2 linked regions of the Kordia antarctica genome follow. The protein of the gene in region 1 interacts with the protein of each later gene in a pairwise test. Links are inferred from orthologs where the notes say so. Each region holds a gene or a part of one and is shown on either strand. Other genes may lie near its edges. The genes, in order: ruvA and ruvC.

Region 1 (11,822 bases):
GCACCTTACGAATTTGATTTTCTTTTACTGTGTAATAAAATATGTGGTGAATCTCACTACAACATGCAAATGAAAGTTATCGTAGAAAGTCAAGAAGAGTACGATGCGTGGATCGCAGAACAAGCAACTTTCGGAGCAAAGAAATAAGTAAACAAAATAATTAAAAGATATAATATATAGATATGTCAGCAACAGCAGTACACGCAAAAGATCACGGAGACGATCACGGACATCATCATAAAGAAACTTTCATGACTAAATACATCTTTAGTCAAGATCACAAAATGATTGCAAAGCAGTACCTAATTACAGGTACTATTATGGGAGTCATTGGAGTCATGATGTCTATATTTTTCCGTATGCAAATTGCATGGCCAAAAGAATCGTTCACAATCTTTGAAATATTCTTAGGAAACTGGGCACCAGATGGTGTATTAAGCGCAGATAAGTACTTAGCATTAGTAACCATTCACGGAACTATCATGGTATTCTTCGTACTAACGGCAGGATTAAGTGGTACGTTTAGTAACTTGCTAATTCCATTGCAAATTGGAGCACGTGATATGGCTTCTGGATTCTTAAATATGATTTCATATTGGTTATTCTTCATCTCAAGTGTAATCATGGTTCTATCTTTATTTGTTGAAGGTGGAGCAGCATCAGCAGGTTGGACAATCTATCCGCCATTAAGTGCATTGCCACAAGCAATCTCTGGTTCAGGAATGGGAATGACGCTCTGGTTAGTATCGATGGCAATATTCATTGCATCATCATTGCTAGGTTCACTAAACTATATAGTAACGGTAATCAACCTTAGAACAAAAGGAATGTCTATGACAAGATTGCCACTAACAATTTGGGCATTCTTTGTAACTGCCATCATTGGTGTAGTTTCGTTCCCAGTATTACTATCAGCAGCATTACTATTAATATTTGACAGAAGTTTTGGAACATCGTTCTATCTATCAGACATATTCATACAAGGTGAAGTATTACACTATCAAGGTGGATCGCCCGTATTATTTGAACACTTATTTTGGTTCTTAGGACATCCAGAAGTATACATTGTATTACTTCCGGCATTAGGTATAACCTCAGAAGTCATCGCTACCAACTCTCGAAAACCAATCTTTGGATATCGAGCTATGGTTGCGTCTATCTTAGCAATTGCATTTTTATCAACAATTGTTTGGGGACACCATATGTTTATCTCAGGAATGAATCCATTCTTAGGATCTGTATTTACATTTACGACACTATTAATTGCAATACCTTCAGCGGTAAAAGCATTTAACTATATTACAACACTCTGGAAAGGGAATTTGCAGTTAAATCCAGCGATGTTATTCTCTATCGGATTAGTATCAACGTTCATAACTGGTGGTTTAACAGGAATTATTTTAGGAGACAGTACACTAGATATTAACGTGCACGATACATACTTTGTAGTAGCGCATTTCCACCTAGTAATGGGAATATCTGCACTCTACGGAATGTTTGCAGGAATATATCATTGGTTCCCTAAAATGTTTGGAAGAATGTTGAACAAAAACTTAGGATATGTACACTTTTGGGTAACAGCAGTCTGTGCGTACGGAGTATTCTTCCCAATGCACTTTATCGGAATGGCAGGATTACCAAGACGTTACTATACAAACTCTGAATTTCCATTATTTGATGACTTAGCAGATGTAAACGTAATAATTACATTATTTGCAATCGTTGGTGGAGTGTTTCAGTTAGTATTCTTATACAACTTCTTTAGTAGTATTTTCTTTGGAAAGAAAGCACCGCGAAACCCGTGGAGATCAAACACATTAGAATGGACAACTCCTGTAGAACACATGCACGGAAACTGGCCAGGAGAAATTCCTCATGTTCACCGTTGGGCATACGATTACAGCAAACCAGGTCATGATGATGACTTTGTTCCGCAAAACGTTCCAATGAAAGACGGAGAAGAAGAAATGCATCACTAAAATCTCCATGAAAATGCAGATCTCATGAAAACGGAGATCTAAGGAAAACGAAAATCTCAAAAATAACAACACATACAAAGAGTCGCTTTAAAATCTAAAGCGACTCTTTTCTTTTAAAGAATTTACAAATCTGTACAATACTGTCCTTGTTTAGGTCCGCTACTAAACACACAATAATCATTATAAGCATCTATACAATGGCAATAAGTTGGACATATGACATCACAAACAAAAGGAGGTCTTCTTCCTCCATTAATTTCCTGTTGTGATTTCTTTGATAGCGATTTAACACCATCTAACTTTAGAATGTTTTTTAACATAATTAAATAATTTTTTGGTTATACGTAATATAATAGTACATTTAGTATAAGATAATTCAAAATATATCCTGTTAATTGTGAGATAATTATCAATATCTAATTACATAATGATTCAAAAAGCAACTTTGCTTAAATCATGCCTTTATAAGCTTTTTCTCTTATCTTTGTTTTAATGAATGATAACTTAGACCCAACAAATGAGAACTTTTCTTCAGAAGAATTAGATGTTGAAAAGGCATTACGACCGCTTTCCTTTGAAGACTTTACAGGACAAGAGCAAGTATTAGAAAATCTCAAAATATTTGTGCAGGCGGCAAACCTACGTGATGAAGCACTCGATCACACACTTTTTCATGGACCTCCAGGATTAGGAAAAACGACACTTGCACATATTCTAGCGAATGAATTGGGCGCAAGCATAAAAGTAACCTCCGGACCAGTATTAGACAAACCAGGAGATTTAGCAGGTTTACTTACGAATCTAGATGAACGAGATGTATTATTCATAGATGAAATACACAGACTCAGTCCAATTGTAGAAGAATATCTTTACTCCGCAATGGAAGATTACAAAATTGATATCATGATTGAATCTGGACCAAATGCCAGAACGGTTCAAATCAATCTCAATCCATTCACACTCATAGGCGCAACAACGCGATCAGGATTACTAACTGCGCCAATGCGCGCACGTTTCGGAATTGCAAGCCGATTACAATACTACTCAACAGAATTACTTTCCACCATCGTACAACGAAGTGCGCAAATAATGGATGTACCAATAAGTATGGAGGCAGCTATTGAAATTGCAGGAAGAAGTCGTGGAACGCCACGTATTGCTAATGCTTTATTGCGTAGAGTGCGTGACTTTGCACAAATAAAAGGAAACGGAACTATTGATATTGCAATTGCGAAATTCAGTCTAAAAGCACTAAACGTAGACGCATATGGTTTGGATGAAATGGATAACAGAATTTTAGCTACCATCATAGACAAATTTAAAGGCGGACCCGTTGGAATTTCAACCATTGCAACGGCAGTTTCTGAAAGTGGCGAAACCATTGAAGAAGTCTACGAACCATTTCTCATTCAGCAAGGATTCATTCTCAGAACACCAAGAGGAAGAGAAGTCACAGAATTAGCATACAAACATTTAGGTAGAATAAAAGGAACAACACAAGGCGGACTTTTTTAGAAATTTTAAATTATAAATGTTGAATTTTAAATTTAAAAGTATTTCCATTAAATAAAGAATATAGAACGAAAAGTTAAAAGTTGAAAGTGAAAAAAAATTGATGAAGTAAAAGTCAAGCAAATCAACAAAATAACAAAATAACCAGCAACCAATGTACAAATACCCAAACAAAATCTCATTCTTCAAGTTGTTGTTAAAATCGTCTACAATCACACGAAATCCAATTCCATTTCATAAAGAAGGTTTTGATAAGCATGGCGATTCATTTGCGATTACGCCGCCGTTTGGGAAAACAATTATGTTAACGCGTGATGCGGAAATAATAAAATACATGCTCCGAAAAAATCATCGGAACTATAACAAATCGAAAATACAGACAAAATACCTTTCAAAATACGTTGGGAAAGGGTTACTAACGGCAAGTGGCGATTATTGGTTAAAACAACGAAGACTCATTCAGCCAGCATTTCATAAAGAAAAACTGCAAAAATTAGTTTCCATAATGGAAGTCGAAATTGGCAAACAGCTTCAAGCCATTAAAGAAGATAAAAAAGTAGACGTATATCCAATCATGAACGAATTGGCGTTTCATGTCGTAGCAAAATCATTATTCAATTACTCTTCGGACGATACTACAATGCATCGTTTGCAAGAAATTATTGAAAAACTACAAGACTTTATCATCAGAGAAATTCGTCAGCCACACAAAAAATGGTGGTATCAAGTCAGCGGATTAACTGCAAAACACATGATGTTAGTTCAAGAAAGTCGCGATATCATTAATAAGGTCATTGACGAACGTCGTCTATCTGATAAAGAACATGACGATTTATTAGATATGTTGCTCAAAGCAAAATACGAAGAAGATGGAACTTCGATGACCAACGAACAATTAATTGACGAAATCCTAATCTTCTTTGTGGCAGGACACGAAACTACGGCGAATGCGCTGACGTTTACATTTCATCTCATCGCAAAAAATACTGAAGTATTGCAGAAAGTAATCACAGAAGTTGATGCGATTGATGATAACTTGCCGCCGATGGAAAAATTGGCAAAACTCAACTACGTAAAAATGTGCGTAGAAGAAACGTTGCGTTTATATCCGCCAGCGTGGATTACGGACAGAGTTGCCATAGAAGATGATTCTTTCGAAGAGTACAACATTGAAAAAGGAACAATGATCGGAATTTCGTTTTACGAATTACACCGAAACGAAAAATACTGGAAAAACCCGAATGATTTTGTACCAGAACGGTTCTCGGAAGAAAATAGAAAAGAAACCGCAGGACATTACTTTCCGTTTGGCGCAGGACCAAGAATGTGTATCGGAAACGGTTTTGCACTCTATGAAATGATGTTGTCGGTTTGTGCGATGTTGAAAAAATATCATATCGAAACAGATCAATCAGAAGTGAAAATTGCGCCATTAATCACACTAAAACCAATTGATGTAACTTTAAAATTCACAAAACGAACTTCTTGAATTCAGCACAAAAACATACGGAACTCATCAAAGCAGAAGCAAAACGCTTAGGGTTTTTATCGTGTGGAATCTCCAAAGCAGGATTTTTAGAGGAAGAAGCACCACGATTAGAAACTTGGTTAAACAAGAATATGCACGGCGAAATGCAGTACATGGAAAATCACTTTGACAAGCGATTAGATCCAACGAAATTGGTAGAAGATTCAAAATCAGTAATTTCGTTATTATTGAATTACTTTCCATCGGAAACACAAAAAGATCCAGCAGCGCCAAAAATATCTAAATACGCATACGGAACCGATTATCACTTTATCATAAAAGACAAATTAAAACACTTACTAAACTTCATTCAAGAAGAAATTGGAGAAGTTTCAGGAAGAGCATTTGTAGATTCTGCACCTGTATTAGACAAAGCTTGGGCAGCAAAAAGTGGACTCGGTTGGATTGGAAAACACAGCAATCTGCTCACGCAACAAGTAGGTTCATTCTATTTTATTGCTGAATTAATTATAGATTTAGATCTCGAATACGATTCGCCAGTAACCGATCACTGTGGAAGTTGCACAGCGTGTATTGACGCGTGTCCAACGCAAGCAATCGTAGATCCGTATGTAGTTGACGGAAGCAAATGTATCTCGTATTTTACCATCGAACTAAAAAATGAAATTCCAACACACGTACAAGGACACTTTGACGATTGGGTATTTGGTTGCGATATTTGCCAAGATGTGTGTCCGTGGAATAAATTCTCAAAACCACACAACGAACCCTTATTCAATCCACATCCAGAATTGTTGTCGATGAGTAAAAAAGAGTGGGAAGAAATCACACAAGAAGTTTTTAATGAACTCTTTAAAAAATCTGCTGTAAAGCGTACAAAATACACAGGATTAGTACGAAATATTAAGTTTTTGAAGACAGAGTAGAACTGTGATTCCAAGGCTTTTCGTTAAATAATACTAAAGAAACCATATTAAATTTTTTCTTTCACGTACATACAATTAAATTAGCAAGTTCATATTGCCTATAATTTCACAACCAGCTATAGGCGATGAAACCCAAGAATATGAGTAACCAAGAACGTCTAAGAAGAGAAGCACTTATTTATCACGCGAAGCCGCGACCGGGGAAAATAAAAGTGGTTCCTACCAAAAGATATAGTACCCAACGCGATTTATCTTTAGCCTATTCTCCAGGAGTTGCAGAACCATGTTTAGAAATAGCAAAAGACAAAAAAAATGTCTATAAATATACCGCCAAAGGAAACTTAGTCGCTGTAATCTCTAATGGAACGGCAGTTTTAGGCTTAGGCGATATTGGTCCTGAAGCTTCAAAACCTGTCATGGAAGGAAAAGGATTGCTCTTCAAAATATTTGCAGATATTGATGTGTTTGATATTGAGGTTGATACGAAAGATGTAGAAAAATTCATTGAAACGGTCAAAAATATAGCACCAACGTTTGGCGGAATCAACCTAGAAGATATCAAAGCTCCAGAAGCGTTTGAAATCGAGCGTAGACTCGTAGAAGAATTGGACATTCCAGTCATGCATGACGATCAACACGGAACGGCAATTATCTCGTCGGCGGCATTAATCAATGCGTTGGAAATAACAGGTAAAAAAATTGAAGACATACGTATTGCGGTATCTGGAGCAGGTTCAGCAGCAATATCTTGTATGAACTTATATGTTACGCTTGGCGCGAAATTGGAAAACATTGCAATGTTTGATGCAGATGGTTTATTACATATTGGACGAACTGACTTATCGCCGATGCAAGCGCGTTTTAGAACGTCAAAACACTATGATTCGTTAGCTGACGCGATGAAAGGAGCCGATGTTTTCTTAGGGCTTTCTGTCGGAAACATTGTGTCGCAAGACATGTTACGTTCTATGGCAGATTCGCCAATAGTATTTGCAATGGCAAATCCGACACCTGAAATCTCGTATGAAGAAGCAATCGCTTCCAGAAAAGATATCATTATGGCAACAGGACGATCAGATCATCCAAATCAAGTAAACAATGTACTTGGATTTCCGTTCATATTTCGTGGAGCATTAGATGTTAGAGCAACAAAAATTAACGAAGCAATGAAAATGGCTGCGGTAAATGCATTAGCAGCACTCGCAAAAGAGCCAGTGCCAGAGCAAGTAAACATTGCATACGGAGAAACCAAACTCACCTTTGGAAAAGAGTACATTATTCCAAAACCATTTGATCCAAGACTTATTGGAAGAATTCCGCCAGCAGTTGCAAGAGCAGCAATGGATTCAGGAGTTGCCACAGAACCAATTGAAGATTGGGTCAAATACGAAGACGAACTTTTGCAACGTTTAGGATCGGACAATAAAATTATTCGATTACTGCATAACAGAGCCAAAACGAATCCGAAACGGATCGTATTTGCGGAAGCAGATCATTTAGATGTATTAAAAGCTGCACAATATGTATATGATGAAGGAATTGCAATTCCGATTCTCTTAGGGAACGAAAAAATAATTCGTGAACTTCGAGAAGAGCTTGAATTTGATGGTGATGTACAAATTATTGATCCGAAAAAAAGCGATCAAAAAGCAAAAAGAAAACAGTACGCAGAAATTTATTGGAAATCAAGAAAGCGAAAAGGAGTTTCTATGCTTGATGCAAAAAGTAGAATGCGAGAACGCAACTACTTTGCAGCAATGATGGTAAATGAAGGTGATGCTGACGGATTAATTTCAGGATATTCCAGAAGTTATCCAGCAGTAGTAAAACCGATGTTAGAACTTATTGGAACGGCAAAAGGTGTGCAAAAAATAGCGACCACAAATTTAATGATTACAGAGCGCGGACCCATTTTCTTGTCAGATACCTCTATTAATATTGATCCGTCTGCACGAGAATTGGCAAAAATTGTACAAATGACTGCGTTAACGGTAAAAATGTTCGGTTTAAAACCAAACATTGCAATGTTGTCCTATTCAAACTTTGGCTCATCTAATCATGAAAAAGTGAAAAAAGTGGATGATGCTGTTGATTATTTACACAGATATCACCCAGATATTACTGTTGATGGCGCTTTACAATCCGATTTTGCATTAAACAAAGAAATGCTTGCAGAAAAATTTCCATTTTCAAAATTAGCAGGAAAAGAAGTTAATACGTTGATATTTCCAAACTTAGACGCAGCAAACATTACGTACAAACTCATGAAAGAGTTAAACAAAGCGGATTCTATTGGTCCTATTATGTTGGGAATGAGCAAACCAGTTCACATTTTACAACTTGGTGCTAGTGTTGATGAAATGATAAATATGGCGGCTGTTGTTGTAGTAGATGCACAGGAAAAAGGAAAGTTGCAACAACGAAAAGAAGAAATATAAACCAAAGAAGTATACTGTATTAGTATATTAAAGGCACAAATGGTTAAATAAATGTGAATAAATTTATTACATTTGGGACTTTAACTAGTAACAAATAGATGATTACTCACATACAAGGGAAACTCATAGAGAAAAATCCAACGGATGTGGTTATTGAATGTAATGGAGTCGGATATTTCATCAACATTTCGCTAACTACCTTTTCTCAAATCCCGAACCAAGAAAATATAAAACTATTCACACATTTGTACGTTCGTGAGGATGCGCAAATGCTTTATGGTTTTGTTCAAAAAAGTGAGCGTGCTGTATTTCGGTTGTTAATTTCAGTTTCTGGAATTGGAACAAGCACAGCGCGTACGATGTTGTCGTCCTTAACTGCCGAGCAAATATGCGAAGCAATAGGATCAAGTGATGTAGCAACAATTCAAGGTGTAAAAGGAATTGGTGCAAAAACCGCACAGCGTGTTATTATAGAATTAAAAGACAAAGTCTTAAAATTATACGATCTTGACGAAGTTTCAATGTCTCAAAACAATACAAACAAAGAAGAAACGTTATCTGCTTTGGAAGTATTAGGTTATACAAGAAAACAATCTGAAAGAGTCCTCGATAAAATAATTAAAGAAATGCCAAACGGAACAGTAGAAGAAATGATAAAAATGGCATTAAAAAACTTATAATTACTTTGAAAAACAATACCAACCTAATAACGAAACATATTAAAAATGCGCTAGCCGTATTCGCTTTGTTATTTACCACCATACTAACGGCGCAAGAACCAACAACGCAGCCGCAAGACACAACTAAGACACAAACTGGCTATGCTATTGGGCAAATAAAACTCAAAAATCCATCCAGTATTGTATCGAAATATACCTACGATGCAAAAATAGACAGATACATCTACACGCAAACTGTCGGAGAATATGATATTAGATATCCGTTAATCTTAACGCCAAAACAATACCGTGATTTATTGTTGAAGGAAGGCATGAAAGACTATTTCAAGGAAAAGTTAGATGCAATTTCGGGTAAAAAAGATGGTTCGGAAGACGCACAAAAAAACTTATTACCAAAATTCTATATCAACTCAAATTTCTTTGAAAGTATCTTTGGAGGAAATACTATTGAAGTAATTCCACAAGGTTCGGTAGCAATGGATTTAGGAGTTCGTTTCCAAAAAAATGACAATCCAGCATTATCACCAAGAAACCGAAGCAATTTAAGTTTTGACTTTGACCAACGAATCAGTTTAAGCTTACTAGGTAAAGTTGGAGAACGATTAAAAATTAATGCCAACTACGACACAGAATCTACGTTTGACTTTCAAAATCAAATCAAATTAGAATTTACGCCAACAGAAGATGATATTTTGCAAAAAATTGAAGTTGGTAATGTAAGTATGCCTTTAAACAGTTCACTAATTACAGGTGCGCAAAGTTTATTTGGTGTAAAAACACAATTACAATTTGGGAAAACGCGTATTACAGGAGTTTTCTCTGAACAACGTTCACAAACTAGAACCATTACAGCTGAAGGCGGCGGAACTATTGAAGAATTTGCATTATTTGCATTAGATTATGATGAAGATCGTCACTTCTATTTATCACAATACTTTAGAGATCGCTATGATACGGCTTTAGAAAACTATCCATTTATCAACAGTCCTGTTGAAATCACAAGAGTGGAAGTTTGGGTAACCAACCGATCGGCACAAACAGCCAATGTTCGTAACATTGTAGGTTTACAAGATTTAGGAGAAGCAAATCCAGACAGAACAAGAATCGGTACAGCATTGGGAGGTGGTTTCTTTAACTCAGCAAACCCAACTGCTTTTCCAGATAACGAAAACAACGATTACAATCCAGAAACAATTGGTTCAGGTTCTGTTTTAACACAGCAAATCCGAGACATTGCAACCATTCAACAAGGATTTGGAACAGCTTCAGGAAACGTACAACAAGGATTTGATTATGTATATCTTGAAAATGCTCGAAAATTAAACGAAAACGAATACAAAATAAATACGAAATTAGGATACATCTCTTTAAATCAACGTTTAAGTAACGATGAAGTATTAGGAGTTGCATTTCAATATACGGCAAACGGACAAGTGTATCAAGTTGGTGAATTTGCCAATGGAGGAATTGACGCTACACAAGTAACAACGACAGACGCAAACGGGAATCCAACACAAATTCAAAATCAAAACTTAGTTGTAAAACTATTAAAAAGTGCGATCACTGAAGTAGAAGATCCAATTTGGGATTTAATGATGAAAAACGTGTATGCTACGGACGCATATCAACTAAGTCCAGAAGATTTCAGATTAAATATCTTATACACAGATCCTTCGCCAGTAAACTACATTACGGCAGCAGCATCTGGTCCAGCATTACCTGCGGATGTAGCTGATGAAATATTATTAAAAGTATTCAGTTTAGATCGATTAGATGTATATCAAAATCCACAAGCAGGCGGAGATGGTTTCTTCGATTATTATCCAGGTATTACTGTCGATCAAGAATTTGGACGCATCATATTCACAAAAGTAGAACCATTTGGAAACTATCTATTTGAGAAATTAAGAAATGCAGCTTCTGAAAACTATGACGTTCCTGCCAACTACAATGGCAACCAAACAAAATACGTATACAGAAGTATGTATGTTGAAACAAAAGCAGGCGCGTTAGATGATGCAGATTTAAATAAATTTCAATTAAAAGGACGTTACAAATCACAAGGTGGTGACGGAATTCCGTTAGGAGCATTCAACGTTCCAAGAGGTTCGGTAGTTGTTACAGCTGGTGGACGCGTATTACAAGAAGGAATTGATTACACCGTAAACTACCAATTAGGGCGTGTTCAAATATTAGATGAAGCGTTAAAAGCGTCAAACACACCAATTGATGTTTCTGTAGAAAATAACTCGCTATTCGGACAACAAAACAAACGATTCACAGGAATAAATGTAGAACATCAGTTTAATGATAAATTTTTAATTGGTGCAACTTATTTAAATCTCAATGAGCGACCAATTACACAAAAAGCAAATTACGGTGCAGAACCAGTAAACAATTCTATCTTCGGATTTAATGCAAATTACTCAACAGAAGTTCCTTTCTTAACACGATTGGTTAACAAATTGCCAAACGTAGACACAGATGTAATTTCTAATGTTTCGGTTCGAGGAGAATTTGCATATCTATTACCAGGAAGTCCCAAAAATGCAGATTTTCAAGGAGAAGCAACAGCATATGTAGATGATTTTGAAGGTGCACAATCTACCATTGACATCAAATCTCCGTTAGGTTGGTTCTTAGCAAGTACGCCAGGAACACCAGGAAACACTTTAGGCGATAACTTAGGTGGGCAATTTGGAAATGACCAACTTCAATACGGATATAACAGAGCAAAACTAGCTTGGTATACCATTGATCCTGTGTTCTACGGAAATCAAGCGCCAGGCGGAATTAGT
Region 2 (11,985 bases), 110 kb from region 1 along the record:
TCCCGAAAATGCTGCCGAACTATCAATTGTAACATTGAATACAGTTTCTCCAATATAAGGTACTATTTTTGACCACAATATGTCATCAATTTTATCTGTAAATCCATCTAAAAAAGTAAATGCAATTAATGGAAATGGAAGCGCAAATAAAAGTGTGTAAATAACGCAAAAGCGAAATCCTATTTTCTGAAAAATATTCCAAGAAGTTTGTATAAACATTTGGTAGTTTAGTTGTGTTTTGACCCCTGTAAAACAAGAGTATTCTTTTAAATTTCGTTAGTTAAATTATGCGGTTAATTTTTTCATTAAAATTAGGTGTTTATCTTGATTCCATTTTTCAATTGGGGTTATTTTTCCTAGTAATCCATGTAGCCTTTCATTATTATAAAACAGCACATATTGTTTAAGGATTTTTTCTATCTCTCCAAAGGTTCTATATTCAAATCTCTGAAAAACTTCTTTTTTCAAAATGCCATGATAAGCTTCTATATGAGCGTTCTCTTCTGGTGTTGCTATATGCGTAAATTCTTGACTTACACCTATAAGTTCTAAATACTCTCTTACATTTTTTGCAATAAACTGACTCCCGTTATCACTTCTAATAACAACATTATTTGGATATTGATAATTTAAAAACAATTCAGACAATAACGCTATCACTTGCGCTTGTTTAATTGAAAAAGCAAATAGATCTATTAATATTCTTCGCGTATGAACATCTATTATAGAAAGTAAATAAGCGTTTTTACCAGCACTTGGTATCCAAACTATCTTTATGTCCATCTCTAGGCAGTCAAAGGGTTTTACGGTTTTTACTTTCCTGAATTTAACAAACTTACGTCCAGAACCACTCCTATTAATACGATTTTTTAATTTCAATAGATTTGCTTGTTTTAGTATTCTATATAGTTTTTTATGGTTTATTGTATAGCCATCCCGATTCAAATAGCAAGTCATTAACCTGTAACCACAATCTATAAATGGATGACTTAGTATTTTCTTTACAGATTCAACCACAATATCTTGAGTGACAAATCCATTGTTATTATGATAGGTAAATTTACTTGGTTTATTACCTTTTTTTCCAAAACTTGGTTTACGATAGTAACTGCTATGAACAATACCAACCATATTAATTACCTTAGTTTTGCTAATCTTGTGCTTACTCAAAATAGCATCAACTAAATCTTTCTTGGATCGGATGTCCCAAACTTTTTTTTTAAGAGTTCTCGTTGAATTTCTAATTCAATTTCTTTATTACTCAATAGCTTACGGAGTATTCTATTTTCTTCTTCTGCATGCTTTAATTCCTTACTACGAGTATCATAAGTAACTTTTAAGCCAGCTTCTCCTTGGGTATCATGTTTCTTCTTCCAACTATAAAAAGTGCCAGTACTAACACTATATTTACGACAAGTCTCAACAATACCAAGTTCCTCAGAACAGGATAGTATTTCTAACTTTTCTTGTAAACTCCATTTCTTGTATTTCATCTCTCAAAGGTATTATTTGAAATTTAAAAGAACACTCCGAAATTATTTGGGGCTAAAGTAAGTTGGATTATACTTTAAAAATAGCTGGTTTTTTTGAAAAAACAGTGTAAAACGCTCATTTTAAGAAATAAAACACCTTTTCTAATTACATTTTAAACTTTCTATTCTTCCAGGTGTAGTTTTTAAATAAAGATTGAAAGAGGATAAAAATCGTGAAAAAAGGATATAAAATTGCACTTAAAATAAAGTATAAAAATCTAAATTTTTGTTCTGTAAATTGAATAGTTTGAAATAATAATATTCCATCTACAATAATTTTTAAATAAAATAAAAGTAGCATAAGTTGCCATGAAATAGTTGTAAATAAAAGTAAAAATGGAAACATGCAACACGCTAAATTCATTAAAATTACACTAATGCCAATTAGTTTTCCAGTAGGTAAATTATAATTCGCACTTTTTGAAGCCCAACGTACGCGTTGCGAAACTAAATCGCGAAAAGTAGCAACAGAAAATGTAGTTACCAACGCTTTTTTTGATTTTAGATAGCACACTTTTTTTGGCCATTTTTGTACAAATTTTTCTAACAGAAATACATCATCGCCACTTGCAATTGTATCATTTCCTGTGAATCCTTGAACTTCCAAAAAAGCACTTTTTTGATATGCTAAATTGGCGCCATTACACATAAAAGGTAATTGTAGACCAAAACTTCCAATTGTTGTTCCTTGCAAGCTCAAAAAATCGAGTAATTGAAAATAATTAAAAAATGAAGCATCTTCTTTGTACGTAACTGGCGCAGCAATCATTTTGTGTTGTTTCAAAATAATTTCTTGATTGTAAAGTTGTAACCAATGTGTTGGAAGTATGCAATCTGCGTCGGTAGTAACAATCCAATCACTTTTTATTTGTGTAATTGCTGTTAGAATTGCATCTTTTTTTGGCGAATTTGAAACACGCTTATTTTCTAAAATTTTTATGTTTACAGATGAATTTTCTTTGCAAAATGTTTCTATGATTTGGCACGAATCATCTTCAGAAGCATCATCTACAAACCAAAAAGACACATTCGCGCTCGGATATTGCAATTCTTTTATAGAAGCTAACAACATCGGTAAACGTAGAGTTTCATCCCGAAAGGGAATAATTACAGAAAAATTTGTTTTTGCTTCAAGATGTTTGTTTTTGAGAGTAGTTTCTATCCAAAAACCAAATATCAAACTCAGTATCAGCAAGATATAAACAATTGCTATTAAGAAAATAATTCCTATCATCATGATGCCATTGATTTTTCTTCTGTAAAAGAAGGATTAAAATTCAATACAAAATAACTACCAACAATACTCGGAAGCACAAAATTGAAAATCCACATCAATGAAACTATGGAAAGAATGCTTAATTCGGGAAAATCAAGATATCCAAAAAGCCAAACGGCAACACTTCCTTTTACAATTACATCAAAAATGAACAACATCGGAATTAATGAAGTAATTAAATACATTGCTGTAATTGCGCTCATTGCAGTTAAATATGAAGTATTTAAACCGAAAAGTAGCAGTAAAAAGTAAAATTGATGTGCAAAAATTATATAGCGAATGAATGAAAAACTTATGTTTTTTAAATGAATTTTATTGGAGATTTTCTTTGTGAAACTTTTCAAACTATTCCAAGAAAATCCTTTGATTTGAAAACGTTTTTGTTTGATTCCTAGTATAAAAATACCACCAATAAGTGTTATGATTACAAACATGCGCAATATTTTATGCCAAGGTAATTCTACTCCAAATTGATATACAAAAAAAGAAAATCCAATCATGCCAAAAAAAGCAGTTGCTACTAATTGCGCTATGTTTCCAAGAAAATTTAAACCCAACACTTTTTTACGTTCCGATTTCGGAAAATACAATGCTTTTGCGCCATATTCGCCAATTCTGTTTGGTGTAAATAATGAAGCTGTTAATCCACCTAAACTATGCGCTGTACTTTCCCAAAGTGAGATGTATTTTATGTGCTGAACCAACGTTTTCCATTTGATAATTTCTACAAACCAATTTAAAAAAGTAGCCAATAATAATATAGAAATCGTTGAAATTTTAAAAACTCCAGAAGCTTTTAATTGTGCTGAAAACACATCAAAATTTAGCTGCGAATTGTGTGCTAACTTATCATAAATAAAATAAGCTGCACCAATAATTATGGCTAGTTTTATTACCAAAGCAAAGAATTGCTTAGTTTTGTGAGATACCGAAATCTGCATGCTACAAAGTAACGCATTTCGCAAAACAAATCTATCATGGAAATGATTTTCGCAATAGAGATATAGTTTGAATTAGATGAAGCAAGACAAAAAGCCGCCGAAAACAGAGAAAATTATACTAGGAATTGATCCAGGAACTACGATTATGGGTTTTGGCTTGATAAAAGTTGTAGGCAAAGAAATGAAGTTTTTGCAACTGAATGAATTGCAATTGCAAAAATACAGCGATCATTATTTGAAATTAAAATTAATTTTTGAACGTACGATTGAATTGATTGATACGTTCAATCCTGACGAAATTGCGATTGAAGCTCCTTTTTTTGGTAAAAACGTACAATCGATGTTAAAACTTGGGCGCGCGCAAGGTGTTGCAATGGCAGCAGGTTTATCGCGTGAAATTCCTATTACTGAATATTCTCCCAAGAAAATAAAAATGGCAATTACCGGAAACGGAAATGCTAGCAAAGAGCAAGTTGCCAAAATGTTACAAAGTTTATTAGGCTTGAAAACATTACCAAAAAATTTGGATTCTACCGATGGTTTGGCTGCAGCAGTTTGTCACTTTTACAATGCAGGACGCATAGAAATTGGTAAAAACTATTCTGGCTGGTCAAGTTTTGTTAAGCAAAATGAAAAAAGAGTAAAAAAGTAAAATGTGATGGACTTTTCAAATGATTTCTATATTTTCGGCATAAAATTAAAACAATCAATATTTTATGAGTCACCAAATTGAATTTTGCAAGAAATGTGTTAATAAATCTTTTTCCTCTTCTCAAGGAATTATTTGCGGATTGACCAATGAGAAACCAACATTTCAGTTTACCTGTCCAGATTTTGTAAAAGATGTCAAAGAAGAGCGAAGATTAGCAGAACGTGCAGCAGTTCAAGATGAAACGCATAGTTATGAAGATGCACAAGGAAGTTCAACACCAGTTTGGAAAACCATATTGGGTATTATTATCTTTATTGTTGCAATTATTCGACTCGTAGCGGTTTTTGCACGATAATTAGTAGTTAAATATAGAACGTATCGCTGGAATTTATATACATATCCCATTTTGTAAACAAGCATGTCATTATTGTGATTTTCACTTTTCTACGTCTTTATCGAAGAAAGATGAAATGATTTCTGCGATTCAAAAAGAATTATTTTTACGAAAATCAGAATTGTCAGAAACTACGATTGAAACCATTTATTTTGGCGGCGGAACACCAAGTATGTTATCGCTAGAAGAAATACAAGCGATTTTGAAAACTGTATATGAAAACTATAAAGTTTCACACAATCCAGAAATTACCTTAGAAGCAAATCCTGACGATTTAACCGAAATAAAAATTAAAGAATTGGCGGCTTCTCCGATTAATCGATTGAGTATTGGAATTCAATCGTTTTTTGAGGAACATTTACAAGCAATGAATCGTGCGCATGTTGCTGAAGAAGCTAAAAAGTGTTTGGAATTGGCAACTCATTATTTTGATAATATTACTATCGATTTGATGTACGGTGTGCCGAATATGACAATTGAACAGTGGAAAACGAATTTGGAGACTGCGTTCAGTTTTGGAATCAATCATATTTCAAGTTATGCATTAACGGTTGAACCGAAAACGGCGTTGGAAAAATTCATCCGACAAGGAAAATATCCAAATGTTTCAGAAGAAGAAGCACTTGCGCATTTCACCATTTTGGTGGAAGAAACTGAAAAACAGGGATTTATACATTACGAAATTTCCAATTTTGGAAAACCTAACTATTTTTCCAAACATAATACCTCGTATTGGAAAGGCGCAACGTATATAGGAATTGGTCCTGGCGCGCATTCGTTTCAGAAAACAATGAGAAGTTGGAATGTTTCAAACAATCCGTTGTACATAAAAAGTATTAAAGAAAACAACTTGCCTTCTACAACAGAAAATCTCTCTTTAGACGATCAATATAACGAATATGTAATGACAGGTTTGCGTACCATTTGGGGAATTTCTTTGGTATATATTCAACAAGAATTTGGAGGAAGTTACGTAGATCACACCTTACATATTGCAAAAACGCATTTACAAGAAAAAACAATTTCACAAGAAGCAATATTTATCAAAACAACACAAAAAGGAAAGTTTTTGTGTGACGGAATTGCTTCAGATTTTTTTAGGATTTAATTCTTCCAGCATATAAGGTAGCAATTAGTAAAATTATATTTAACGGTAATCCGATAAAAACAAACACAAAGAAATCCCAAGGTCCATTTTCTTGCAATAACCAACCTGAAAGCAGAAAAGAAAGCAATAGTAAAATAAGAAGAAAGCAAAAAAATTTTTTTTGAAAAGGATTCTTTTTCATGTTTTTGCTTCAAGATATGAAAAATCATTTAGTATTTTTGTGCTTATGATTTGTACTATTCAACGTAAAACGACAAAACACCAAATAGATTTATCAAAACCATTGGATATTTCCATTCCTTTACGCGCTTCTAAAGAAAACGTAAATGCGTGGTATTTGGATGCTCCAGAAATTTCGCCTGTTCGCACGGAAAATTGGGTTGGAAGTGTAAAAGAAGGCGGCGACGTTAATTTTAATAATATTTCATTTAATCCGCATTCGCACGGAACACATACAGAATGTGTTGGACATATTACGGAAGAAGTATTTTCTGTAAATCAACAATTAAAGCAATTTTTCTTTCATGCAGAGCTCATTACGGTTGTTCCTGAAAAAAAAGGTGGAGATTATATAATTTCTAGAAAACAGTTGCAAAACGTAATCGGAAACAAGAAACGAGAAGCGATTGTGATTCGTACATTGCCAAATTTTAGAGACAAGAAAAATAAACAGTATTCGAATACAAATCCGCCGTACATAGAAGAAGATGGCGCAATATATCTTAGAGAAAAGGGAATTAAACACTTATTAATTGATCTTCCAAGTGTGGATAAAGAAAAAGATGATGGTAAATTGTTAGCGCACAATGCGTTTTGGAATACAGGTGGCGATATGCGTATGAACGCGACAATTACGGAGTTTATTTTTGTTGCAAATAGTATAAAAGACGGCGCGTATTATGTAAATATACAAATTGCACCTTTTGAAAATGATGCTTCACCGAGTAAGCCAATTTTATATAAAATAGAAAAGTAATTAATAATTAGTTGCCTTTCAGATTTTTTTGAATCTCTTTACTAATTTGGTCCAGCGTAGGGAAATTTTCCAGCTTTTTGCTAAATTCTTTAAATTGTTGTTCTACAATACGCTTGATTTTATTTTCTATAATTTCGTCAATTGTTTCTCCATAATCTGGAAGTGGCTCGTCAGTTTTCTTTTCAGGATCAATAATCATTTTTCCTTGCCCAGTAACCAACCAAAGCGGGCTTAAATCAAGATATTGATCAAATATTTTTTCTAAAACGTCACTACCTACAGAAGCACTTGATTTGGCTTGCTTACTAGTGTAACCGTTACCTACGCCAATTGAAATGTCAAATGCACGCATACTCAAGTTTTTATGTTTGATAAATATAACGATCCGTTCTATTATTTTCATATATTGAGAAATTAAGCCATAAAAAACCTTATTTTATAGAAAATAGGTTTTAATATGTGCTTTAGGTTATACAAACTGACAGTAAATCAGCACAAATGTAACAATTAGTAAATATACATAAATCAATAGAATCTACACAAAAGTCTTATAATTTTATGCTGTAGTTGCAGTATTGTAAGCTTTTTAACGGAAGATTTTTAAGATATAATAGTGTTATTTACCTTTTAAATTTTTCTGAATTTCTTTACTAATTTGGTCAAGTGTTGGAAAGTTTTCTAGCTTATTGCTAAAATCTTTGAGTTGATCTTGAACAATACGCTTTATTTTGTTCTCTAGAATTTCATCAATAGTTTTTCCGTAATCGGGAAGTGGCTCATTAGAATTGTTGAAATCAATAATCATAGTATCTTTTCCTGTAACCAACCAAAGTGGATTTAGTTCAGGGTATGTATCGATTATCCGCTCTAAAACATCACTTCCGACAGAAGCGCCTGATTTTGATTGTTTGCTCGTGTAGCCATTGCCCACTTTTATTGAGATGTCAAACGCTCGCATGCTCATGTTTTTATGATTGATAAAGATGATTATTCTATCGATTATTTTCATTTTATTTCGAAATAAGACTATGAAAAATAAAATTTCATAGAAAATAGTTTTTAAAGTTAATAAATCGCCACTCAAATTGACAGTAAATCAGCACAAATGTGTTAATTTGTAAATATACACATTTTTACTATATGTATAGCGTTTTTTCGGAAAAGACAGGAATTGTATACCATTGATTCTCAATATAATGTTTGAATCTTAAGGAATTATACATATAAAATAGAGGCTTTGTTGTGTTGAAAATGTACTTAATCACCTTTCAATTTTTTGACTAATTTGAGTTAATGTTGGAAAGCTTTTTAATTTTTTGCAGCTTTTTTTAAATTGCTTTTGTGGAATGTGTTCAATTTTATTTTCTCTAAATATTTCTATAATTAGGAAATGAATCGTCTAAATTTTCAAATCATATCGACTTCTCTCGAAATTAACTAAAGTTTATTTAAATCAAATTAGTTACCGATTATTAACTATAAAACAGCACTATTTACAAAAGTGAGAATCTTAAATCGCTCGTCTGTGTAGCTGTTTGCAGCGTATATTGATATATAAAGTTTGTGAATGCTGATTTTTTTTCGCATGCTTAAGAAGATTATTCTGTCGATTATTTTCATCATATTTTGAAATTTTTCTATATAAAGTTTTCTTACATAGAAAATAGTTTGTAATATTATACCGTCAGCTCTATATAATGTGGTGTAAAATCGACATTATTATAGAGATTATTAAATATTAAAACTTAGGAATACATATGATACGCAAAGAACAACGTAGAAAACTCAAAGAAGTTTTGGGATATCATTATACAGAAGGCGTTTTAAAAATCTTAAAGGAAAAGAAAATAACGAGTAGAAACAACAAACCTTATGGTTCGTCAATGATTCGAAATGTGTTTAATGGTTTGAATGAGAACGAAGACATAGAAAATGCTATTATAGCGTTGTTTATTCGTACGCAAGAAGACGTTAAGGAGACTTTTGAAGAACGAAATCGAATATTAGGCATTTCATAAGCTCATATGTAGTAGTTTACATCTGAAATTCCCCCAATAATTGTAGCTAACTAAAATTAGTTTAAATTTACATTCACAATAATTGAGGAATAGTTATTGTAAATGTCTAATATATGGATATAGTTTTAGCAGTATTAATTGGAGGAATTGTCTCTTATTTTTTATATGATTTCATCGGTAAAAGACAATCGGAAAAGCGTACAATACATCAATCACAGGTATTAATTGATAAAATTAAGAGTGTTTGTAGGCTAACAACTGTTGAAGGCGATTTCAGTGAAATTTATCATTACGAAGATAAATCAGCACACTTTCTACGTATGCTTTTTAGTAAAAAACGCGCGCTTATTGTAATTAAAGCAAAAGCAAGTGTTGGATATGATTTGAAAAAATTACGTTTGGAATCAGACAAGGACAAAAAACAAGTGCGAATTATTCATTTTCCACAACCAGAAATTTTAACCGTTGAGACAGATTTTACATATTATGATAAAAAAGATGGTTTGTTGAATAAATTTAGCGCTGAAGATCTTACAAAACTAAACAAAGAAGCAAAACAACACATTATTGATAAAGTTCCGCAAAGTGGTTTGCTAGAATCTGCTAAAAAAGAAGCCTTAGACGCAATTTTGATTATTGAAAAAATTGTAGAAACTATCGGTTGGGAATTGGATTACTCTGAAATAACACTTCCAGAAGAAGATATATCATATTTGAAGAAGAACTAAACAATCAATAGTTGTTCTTAAAATACTACATACTAGAAGCTTGCATTTATTTTTAAAGCTAAAAGCGGCTCAAAATTAAAAATATATAGAAGTTGATTTATCACTATGTATTTCATCGATAATTTATATTCATTTAAAGAAAACTTCCTCAGTTTCTAAACATTCTTGCCGTATATTTGCCGCAATCGAAATAACAAATACGATGTCACTAATTGATAAAGTAGTTTATTATCTGAATGATGTTCTTATAAGCCTGGATATCGCGCCTACTCAAAAAACAGATATTAAAGAAAAAAATAATAGTAAAACTTCGCACAACAACTCAGATGTAAACGCCTAGTTCTTGGTGTTTCAATTTTAAAATACATGGATGAATTCGTAGGATTTTTATATCTTGCTTTCAAATTGAGTGTATGAATATTGAATTGCTAAGAGAATATTGCATTTCCAAACCAGCAGTTACAGAGGAATTTCCTTTTGATCAAGACGTATTGGTTTTCAAAGTTTTAGGTAAAATGTATGCGCTAACTTCTCTAAAAGGTTGGGAAGCAGGAACAGCTTCAATCAATCTAAAATGCGATCCAGAAAAAGCAGAAGAACTTCGTGAAGCATATGAAAGTATCAAACCAGGATTTCATATGAGTAAAACACATTGGAATACTGTGGAACTTTATCAAGGAGAACTTTCAACAAAATTCATTCAAGAACTTATAGATGATTCCTATTATTTAGTCATCCAAGGAATGACCAAAAAACAAAAAGCAGCATTAGAAAATTACCAGTAAATACAATCGCTATATGTTAGAAATTCGACCAAACTGCGAACATTGCAACAAAGATTTACTTTCTGATTCGCAGGAAGCAATGATTTGCACATTTGAATGTACGTATTGCGAAAGCTGTGTAACTGGAATTTTAAAAAATGTATGCCCAAATTGTGGAGGAGATTTTACCAAGCGACCAATTCGCCCTGAAAAACTGCTAGAAAAATATCCGCCAAGCGCAAAACGTGTGTACAATCCTACTGATTTGTCAGCACATTACCAGCGAATTACCGCAATAAAAGCGGAAACAATCAATAAAACAAAAAATTAACAAAACCATTAGTCTATATTAAAAGGTTATTCAACCCTTATTAATTTTCGTTTAATCGAAAGATGCTCACTTTCTAAAAGATAAACAGGAAATTTACGAATCAATTGCTGAATAGTACACTAAAACTAATAAATGGAAAATCTTTCGTTTTTATTTATCGAAGATGACGAGATTGAAGTATTAAAGTTCAAAAAATCCTTAAAAAAACTAGGATTTACGCACCGAATACTTGAAGCTAAGAATGGAGAGGAAGCACTAGAAATCTTGAGAAAAAAAGAAGATTTGCCTAATGTCATTCTGTTAGATTTGAACATGCCTAAAATGAACGGACTTGAGTTTTTAAAAGAACTTAAAGATGATATCCACTTGCGTTATATTCCAGCAATTATTGTAACCACATCTAACAATCACCAAGACATGTTGGAAAGTTATAAACTTGGAATTGCAGGTTACATCATAAAACCATTACGATACGAAGATTACATAGCTAAAATACAATGTGTTGTAGACTATTGGATGGTAAATGAAGTCATCAACTTCTAATTACAATACACTACTAAAATTCTTCCTTTTTTATATTTCTTCTACCTCGCAGAAATATAGGTTTTCAGTTAATTTCTTTAAAGAACTAAAAAAAGTATACGGAATTTAGTATATTCAAGCGCAAAACCCCAAGCATTTAGATTAGCGTTCAATGAAAGATACAATTCAATCCCTCAAACTAGCTCTTCAGAACGAAAAAAAAGCACGCGAACAAGCGGAAGAAATACTCTTACATCGCACAAGCGAATTGTTAGAAGTACGCGAAGCACTACAAGCCAAAATTACGGAATACGATGTTTTTTTTGAGAATTTACTCGACTCATTTATTGTCATGGACACAATGGGAAATGTGATCAAAATGAATGATGCTGCCGTGAAACTATTTGGCTATGACATTAAAGAAGAAGAGTTTAATGTTGTCAATATCATTTACAGAGAAGACTTCGAATATGCAATGAATTCTTTTGCAAAACTCATAGAAAATGGCTCTTTTCCAAACTACGAAGCAAGAGTTTATACCAAAGATAAACAGGTAAAATGGGTTCAAATCAACTCAAGCTTAATCTATAATGAAGAAGGTGAAATTATTGCAGCGCAAGGTGTTGTAAGAGATATTACGGAAGCCAAAGAAAATGCCGCTGACTATGAAGAACAACGTGAACAATTGGCAACTATTGTAGATAATTCTACATTAGGAATTGTGTTAGCGCAAGATCGAAAAA

What was found.
Region 2: the proteins of ruvA (region 1) and ruvC interact in binary tests that used the Escherichia coli proteins (3 or more experiments, as listed by UniProt). The link is inferred for Kordia antarctica from one-to-one orthologs.

What each region holds. Positions count from the first base shown.
Region 1 is NZ_CP019288.1:4,138,142-4,149,963, forward strand. Bases 7,533-10,233 are described here. They hold ruvA (Holliday junction branch migration protein RuvA), read left to right. Parts: upstream 7,533-8,442; coding sequence 8,443-9,024; downstream 9,025-10,233. Other genes in these bases: IMCC3317_RS17275 (NADP-dependent malic enzyme), read left to right, coding at 7,533-8,344; sov (T9SS outer membrane translocon Sov/SprA), read left to right, coding at 9,030-10,233. In the rest of the region: IMCC3317_RS17250 (cytochrome c oxidase subunit II), read left to right, coding at 1-147; IMCC3317_RS17255 (cytochrome c oxidase subunit I), read left to right, coding at 183-1,979; Holliday junction branch migration DNA helicase RuvB, read left to right, coding at 2,472-3,494; IMCC3317_RS17265 (cytochrome P450), read left to right, coding at 3,646-4,980; tRNA epoxyqueuosine(34) reductase QueG, read left to right, coding at 4,977-5,906; more of IMCC3317_RS17275, read left to right, coding at 6,047-7,532; more of sov, read left to right, coding at 10,234-11,822. UniProt on the Escherichia coli protein: The RuvA-RuvB-RuvC complex processes Holliday junction (HJ) DNA during genetic recombination and DNA repair.
Region 2 is NZ_CP019288.1:4,252,612-4,264,596, forward strand. Bases 2,750-5,613 are described here. They hold ruvC (crossover junction endodeoxyribonuclease RuvC), read left to right. Parts: upstream 2,750-3,825; coding sequence 3,826-4,401; downstream 4,402-5,613. Other genes in these bases: IMCC3317_RS17740 (glycosyltransferase family 2 protein), read right to left, coding at 2,750-2,769; IMCC3317_RS17745 (lysylphosphatidylglycerol synthase domain-containing protein), read right to left, coding at 2,766-3,707; IMCC3317_RS17755 (hypothetical protein), read left to right, coding at 4,466-4,756; hemW (radical SAM family heme chaperone HemW), read left to right, coding at 4,779-5,613. Also shown: IMCC3317_RS17725 (hypothetical protein), read right to left, coding at 1-219; IMCC3317_RS17730 (IS3 family transposase), read right to left, coding at 286-1,170; IMCC3317_RS17735 (transposase), read right to left, coding at 1,182-1,493; more of IMCC3317_RS17740, read right to left, coding at 1,639-2,749; more of hemW, read left to right, coding at 5,614-5,903; IMCC3317_RS17765 (cyclase family protein), read left to right, coding at 6,130-6,879; IMCC3317_RS17770 (hypothetical protein), read right to left, coding at 6,887-7,282; IMCC3317_RS17775 (hypothetical protein), read right to left, coding at 7,496-7,888; IMCC3317_RS17780 (hypothetical protein), read left to right, coding at 8,637-8,897; IMCC3317_RS17785 (DUF4230 domain-containing protein), read left to right, coding at 9,011-9,625; IMCC3317_RS17790 (MmcQ/YjbR family DNA-binding protein), read left to right, coding at 10,039-10,410; IMCC3317_RS17795 (DUF1272 domain-containing protein), read left to right, coding at 10,424-10,720; IMCC3317_RS17800 (response regulator), read left to right, coding at 10,853-11,263; IMCC3317_RS17805 (PAS domain S-box protein), read left to right, coding at 11,415-11,985.